Regions from separate parts of the Enterobacter sp. ECC-175 genome, predicted to be linked through region 2. Evidence: predicted binding sites of a transcription regulator. Region 2 holds the regulator's gene; each other region holds the start of a gene.
The links. Region 2 encodes CRP, which controls carbon source genes, mostly activating them, when cyclic AMP is high. Its sites were predicted from a motif close to ATGTGANNNNNNTCACAT; they were not measured.
Positions count from the first base shown of each region.

Region 1: mlc (sugar metabolism global transcriptional regulator Mlc) is a predicted target of CRP. The motif match lies at 1,301-1,318, and genes of this name have one in related genera.
Region 3: V1599_RS18045 (YfcZ/YiiS family protein) is a predicted target of CRP. The motif match lies at 1,062-1,079, and genes of this name have one in related genera.

Region 1 is NZ_CP143776.1:2,646,162-2,648,430, reverse strand. Features, by position in the region: gene mlc (sugar metabolism global transcriptional regulator Mlc) at 1-1,213, opposite strand, end outside; gene V1599_RS12650 (LysR family transcriptional regulator) at 1,341-2,240, opposite strand.
Region 2 is NZ_CP143776.1:198,579-200,847, forward strand. Features, by position in the region: gene V1599_RS01080 (phosphoribulokinase) at 1-318, shown strand, start outside; gene V1599_RS01085 (OsmC family protein) at 384-788, opposite strand; gene crp (cAMP-activated global transcriptional regulator CRP) at 1,098-1,730, shown strand; gene V1599_RS01095 (YccS/YhfK family putative transporter) at 1,788-2,269, shown strand, end outside.
Region 3 is NZ_CP143776.1:3,795,803-3,798,071, reverse strand. Features, by position in the region: gene fadL (long-chain fatty acid transporter FadL) at 1-812, opposite strand, end outside; gene V1599_RS18045 (YfcZ/YiiS family protein) at 1,185-1,469, shown strand; gene fadI (acetyl-CoA C-acyltransferase FadI) at 1,710-2,269, shown strand, end outside.

The DNA.
Region 1 (2,269 bases), 2.2 Mb from region 2:
GCAATAGCCGAATCAGCAGCGAGCCGTTGTACATAGCGTCTTTTACCAGCGCCGCGCCGGCCATCGTCCCCTGGTTAGAGAACTGCGTGCTTTCCACCACGATCTTCTGGCTGTAGGCCGGAAGCGACTGCTGGTGAATGCAGGCCGATATTGCCGGGAACAATATATCCGCCGCCTGACCAAGCGGCGAGCCGATGAGGATTTTTTGCGGATTAAATAAATTCACCATAATGGCGAGAATGCGCCCGACGTTGTTACCCACGCCGGTAATAATGTCCTTCGCCAGCAGATCGCCTTCCCGCGCGGCGGCGCACAGGGATTCGACCGTCAGGGGCTGGCCGTGCAGCGAGGAGCTCATCGACTGGCTCAGCCGAACCTGCGCCAGCTCCAGCACGCTCTCCACGCTGGCAATGGTTTCCAGACACCCGTGATTGCCGCAGTAGCAGCGCTTGCCGTAGGGATCGACCTGCGTGTGGCCGATTTCGACCAGGCTGCTGCTGCCGGCATGGAGAAGCCGCCCGTCGGTAATGACGCCCGCGCCGACGTTATGATCGATAACGACCTGGATCACGTCCCGCGCGCCGCGAGAGGCGCCGAACAGCGCTTCGGCCATCGTCCAGGCGCTGATGTCGTGCTGGATATAGACGGGCACGCCGGTATGGTTTCTCAGCGCCTCGCCCAGCGGCATCTCTTTTACGCCCTCATAAAACGGCATGCGGTGCACAATGCCGTTTTCGGTATCAATGATGCCCGGCAGGGTAATCGCAATGGCGGTTAAGCGCTCGAGGCGCTGCTGGTGGCGAATAAAGAACCGATCGATGTGGGTAATAATGGCGTCCAGCAGGGAGTGGCCGACGTCGAGCGGCAGGTCGAGCTGATCTTCTACCACCAGTTTGCTGCTCAGATCGCGCAGGGCGAGAAAAATCTCTCCCCGGCTGATGCGCATCGACAGGTAGTGCCATGCCTCGGTCTCAACCACCAGCCCCACCGCCGGACGGCCGCGGCTGCCGGGCTCCTGAATTTCCGTTTCCTGCACCAGGTGCGCTTCCAGCATCTCGCGAACAATCTTGGTTATGCTGGCGGGCGCCAGCTGCGCAAGACGCGAAAGATCGATACGCGAAACCGGGCCAAGCTGATCAATCAGGCGATACACCGCGCCCGCATTGGTTTGCTTGATCTGATCGATATGCCCTGGCTGACTATCAGCAACCACCTCGTACTCCCTTATTTTCGAGCTTCGAAATAAACTGTGGGCTATGGTGAAGCACTTCACCAGGCGTCGTCAAATTTTTACTTAGCCATGTGATTTGACGCACATTTTTGCTCACTTTTTCCCTGAATTAAGCGACCTGCGACGCGCTAATCAGCTGGTTTTTAAAGCGCTGCGCAGCGTGGCTCTCCTCGCGATGCTTCGACCACACCAGCCACATTTCCGAGACGGCATCCTCTTCTGCAAGCGAGACCCAGCGCATCTCCTGCAATTGTACCCGCTTAAACGAGGCGGGAAGAATAGAAACGCCAAGCCCCGCCGAGACCAGGCCAATGATCGTCATCGCCTCTCCCACTTCCTGAGCGATAGAGGGCACAAGACCGTAGCGACGCATCAGGCCAAGAATATCGTCATACAGGCCTGTGCCCACCTGCGGATCGAAAAAGACAAACGGCTCCTTCGCCAGCTCCGCCAGCGTGATGACTGGCCGCGCGGCGAGAGGATGATCGCGCGGGATCATCGCCATCAGCGGCTCGCGCAGGATGACCTGCCGCGCCAGAGAGTCCGGCAGCTGCGTATTGCGCATGAGCCCCAGGTCGAGCGCGCCGTCGTTCAGAGGGGCGATTTGCTCGCGGGTGTTTATCTCTCGCGTCTGAATGTGCACGTCCGGGTAATGGCGGCGGAACGACGAAAGGGTGTGCGACACGGCGCTAATAAACGGCGCCGAGGAGGTGAAGCCGATGCGCAGCTCGCCCGCCTCGCCCAGGTACAGGCGTTCCGCTCTGGCGGCAGCTTCCTCCACCATGGCGAGGATCTGGCGGCTGTCGGCAAGAAACTGCGCGCCCGCCGCCGTCAGGCTGACGCTGCGGTTGGTTCGCGCCAGCAGCCGCGCCCCAACCTGCTGTTCGAGGATCTGGATTTGCTGGCTAAGCGGAGGCTGAGAGATGTTAAGCCGGGCGGCGGCCCGGCCAAAATGCAGCTCTTCCGCCACGGCGACGAAGTAGCGTAAATGACGCAGCTCGATATTCATATTTTAAAAGTATCATTTGAGATTATTAA
Region 2 (2,269 bases):
CGCTCCATGGAAGATTACATCAACTACCTGACGCCGCAGTTCTCACGCACCCACATCAACTTCCAGCGCGTGCCGACGGTAGACACCTCCAACCCGTTCGCGGCGAAAAGCATTCCTTCTCTGGACGAAAGCTTCGTGGTGATCCATTTCCGCAATCTGGAAGGGATTGATTACCCGTGGCTGCTGGCGATGCTGCAGGGTTCGTTTATTTCTCATATGAACACACTGGTGGTTCCGGGCGGGAAAATGGGGCTGGCGATGGAGTTAATCATGACGCCGCTGGTGCAGCGGCTGATGGAAGGCAAGCAGATCGCGTGAGCATATTCCCTCTCCCCGTGGGAGAGGGCTAGAGTGTGGGCATCAACAGGCGCGATGCCCCGACATTACGCTTCGATCACCTCATATGAATGGGTAATGTTCACCGCTTTCTCCAGCATGAGCGCCACGGAGCAGTACTTCTCAGCGGACAGGTCAACCGCGCGCGCCACCGCCGCGTCTTTCAGCTCTTTGCCCGTGACGATAAAGTGCAGGTTGATGTGCGTGAACAGGCGCGGCGCCTCTTCGCGACGTTCCGACGTCAGCTTCACTTCGCAATTGGTCACCTCCTGACGGCCTTTCTGCAGGATAGACACCACGTCAATCGCGCTGCATCCGCCTGCCGCCATCAGCACCATCTCCATCGGGCTTGGCGCTTTATCGCCGGAGTTACCGTCCATCAAAATCTGGTGGCCGGAAGCGGACTCGCCCAGGAAGGTTAGCCCTTCGACCCATTTCACACGCGCTTGCATATTTATTAACTCCAACGTTGCATTTTTGGTGACAGATTACGCGCGCGTTACATTTCTCGCAACGGAAGGCGACCTGCATCATGCTGAAGCGAGACACCAGGAGACACGCGGCAAAAGCTATGCTAAAACACTCTGGATGCTACAGTAATACATTGACGTTACACATGTATGCAGAGGACATCAAACTTTACTGGCTGCGACACATTAGACGGCCGACTTCCCAGGTATGGGTAAGAATTCGATTGCAAACCCAGAGTCAGGATGCAACGTATGGCTCTGGAGACAGCTTATAACAGAGGATAACAGCGCATGGTGCTTGGCAAACCGCAAACAGACCCGACTCTCGAATGGTTCTTGTCTCATTGCCACATTCATAAGTACCCATCAAAGAGCACGCTGATTCACCAGGGTGAAAAAGCGGAAACGTTGTATTACATCGTTAAAGGCTCGGTGGCAGTGCTGATCAAAGATGAAGAAGGGAAAGAGATGATCCTTTCTTATCTGAACCAGGGCGATTTCATCGGTGAACTGGGCCTGTTTGAAGAAGGCCAGGAACGTAGCGCCTGGGTTCGTGCAAAGACAGCATGTGAAGTGGCTGAAATTTCTTACAAAAAGTTCCGTCAGCTGATCCAGGTTAACCCGGACATCCTGATGCGTCTTTCTTCGCAGATGGCGCGCCGCCTGCAGGTTACGTCTGAAAAAGTGGGCAACCTCGCCTTCCTCGACGTCACCGGTCGTATCGCACAGACCCTGCTGAACTTGGCGAAACAGCCAGACGCCATGACCCACCCTGACGGCATGCAAATTAAAATTACCCGCCAGGAGATTGGTCAGATCGTCGGTTGCTCCCGTGAAACGGTGGGTCGTATTCTAAAAATGCTGGAAGATCAGAACCTGATCTCTGCACACGGTAAAACCATCGTGGTTTACGGAACCCGTTAATTCCGGTCAAACGGCGTGCCACCGCAGGGTGTCACGCCGTTTTTGTCTCTATCCCCCATGTGGCGCAGGCTGATCTATCACCCGGAAGTAAACTACGCACTGCGACAAACGCTGGTGTTGTGCCTGCCCGTGGCCATTGGCCTCATTCTTGGACATCTCCAGCAGGGGCTGCTGTTTTCCCTGGTGCCCGCCTGCTGCAACATTGCCGGGCTGGACACGCCGCACAAGCGCTTTTTCAAACGCCTGATCGTTGGCGGCAGCCTGTTTGCCGGCTGTAGCCTCGCCGTTCAGCTGCTGCTGGCGCGCGATATTCCACTGCCGCTGATTTTAACCGTACTGGCGATGACGCTCGGCGTTACCGCTGAAATCAGTTCGCTGCACGCCCGCCTGCTGCCCGCCTCGCTGATCGCCGCCATTTTCACCCTAAGCCTCGCGGGCAATATGCCGGTATGGGAGCCGCTGCTGATCTACGCCCTCGGCACGCTGTGGTACGGCGTATTCAACTGGTTTTGGTTCTGGCTGTGGCGGGAACAGCCGCT
Region 3 (2,269 bases), 1.0 Mb from region 2:
CCAGGAACGGTTTGGTTAGACGTACCCCAAGGGATAGTGGTGCCCGCACCCGGAACCAGGCCGTTAACCGGGCTCAGGATGCCGCTTTTGTAATCGCCGTCGAAGTCGATTTTAACTTCTGAACGGTAGGTCAGACCCCAGCGGTTGTTTTTATCCAGCTCATAGAGGATACCGGCGTTCCAGCCGTAGCCCCACTCGTCGCCCTTGAGGCTGGCAATTTTGTTACTGTTTTTCGGCAGGGCCGCAGTTTGCTCGCCGGAATAACGCTCGATTTTTGCATCGGCATAGACCGCATCAAAGCCCAGACCAAAGCTCCAGCTGTCGTTCAGACGATAGGCGCCGCTCAGGTTCAGGTTCAGCGTGGTCAGATCGGTTTTACCGCCGTATTCGCCAGCCGGGTAGCTGTCCGAAAACTCGGTTGCCAGACCGTAGTTAGAGGTGACGGATGCGCCCCAACCGAACTGTTCATTAATAGGCGCAACGAAGTGCAGGTTTGGCACCCACGCGGTTGGCGCAATGTTGTCTGCTTTCAGGCTCGCGCCCGTGAACGGCGAGTTACCTGAAATGTTGACATCAGGATCGATATAAACGGCACCCGCAGAGAAAGTTGGGCGATCGAACATCATGATCAGCGCAGGGTTACGACTGGCGTTACCTGCGTCATCAGCGATAGCACCTTCCCCGGAATACGCACGGCCAAGGCCAGAGGAAGAAAATTCGTTTAACTGGAAGCCCGCGGACCAGGCGGACGTTGAGACGATTGCCACTGCGACTGCCAGCGCAGTCTTTTTGAACAGGGTTTTCTGGCTCATGACCATAACCTCATTGAGTTATTTTTATTCAATAATTGTTACATACCGTAACAGGAGCGCGAAGTGTAGGGTCTGCGGTATTACATACAAATCAGACCAGTGGCGTGAGTATAGGTCCGACCAGCGTGAATGTTGCAAGTTTGTTTATTAATATTTTCAAACATGTTTCTTGAAACGAGATCTGGTTGGCAAAATTGTGACCAGACCGCTTCATCCAAAAGGGCGAATTTTGTTTTAGATCATTTTTTAGTGTGATATTGGTCACTTATCCGATTTTGCGCCATTAACGGCTGGAGAGAGCTATCGTCGGGGCGTAAAATATCAGCATCGTGTTTATCTCGCGCAGGGCGCGAATACAGAGGAAATTGAGCTATGAGTAAATGCAGTGCTGATGAAACCCCGGTTTGCTGCTGTATGGATGTTGGTACCATTATGGACAACACCGATTGCACCGCGTCTTACAGCCGTGTCTTCCCAAACCGTGCAGAGGCAGACGAAACGCTGGCCGCGCTGACCCAGCGCGCGCGCGACGTGGAATCCGATCCGTGCGAAATCAAGTCCACCTTCACGGAAGTGGAAGGCGGCGTGAAGCTGGATATCGACTTCGTGTTTGCCTGCGAAGCCGAAACCCTGATTTTCCAGCTGGGCCTGCGTTAATTTCTGCTGACTGGTGCCCTCACCCCGGCCTCTCCCACAGGGAGAGGGTGCAAACTCTAAAAACGGTAACCTACGGGTTACCGTTTTGCTTTTACCTGGGGGCATTTTCTTTTTCTTCTCTGTGCCTTAGCTCCCACTTTTTCGTCTCCCCGATTGGCTCAATGTAAAAAAATGGTTAAGACTATTTATCAGGTCAGACCACTTTGGCGCTAACGCGAATTTTTTTTACAGGGGAGTGTTATGAGTCAGGCATTACCGCTTACCACCCGGCAGGGTGACCGCATTGCCATTGTCAGCGGATTGCGTACGCCGTTCGCCCGTCAGGCGACGGCCTATCACGGCATACCCGCCGTCGATCTGGGCAAAATGGTCGTGGGGGAGATGCTGGCTCGCAGCGAAATACCGCCGGAGGCGATTGAACAGCTGGTTTTCGGCCAGGTCGTTCAGATGCCCGAAGCGCCAAATATCGCGCGTGAAATCGTGCTGGGTACCGGGATGAACGTCCACACCGACGCCTACAGCGTCAGCCGAGCCTGCGCCACCAGCTTTCAGGCGGTCGCCAACGTCGCGGAAAGCCTGATGGCGGGCACGATTCGCGCCGGGATCGCGGGCGGGGCGGACTCCTCTTCCGTACTGCCGATTGGCGTAAGCAAAAAGCTGGCGCGGATCCTGGTCGACGCCAACAAAGCGCGCACCGCGGGTCAAAAGCTTAAGCTTTTCTCCCGCTTACGCCTGCGCGACCTGATGCCCGTTCCGCCCGCCGTGGCCGAGTATTCCACCGGCCTGCGCATGGGTGACAC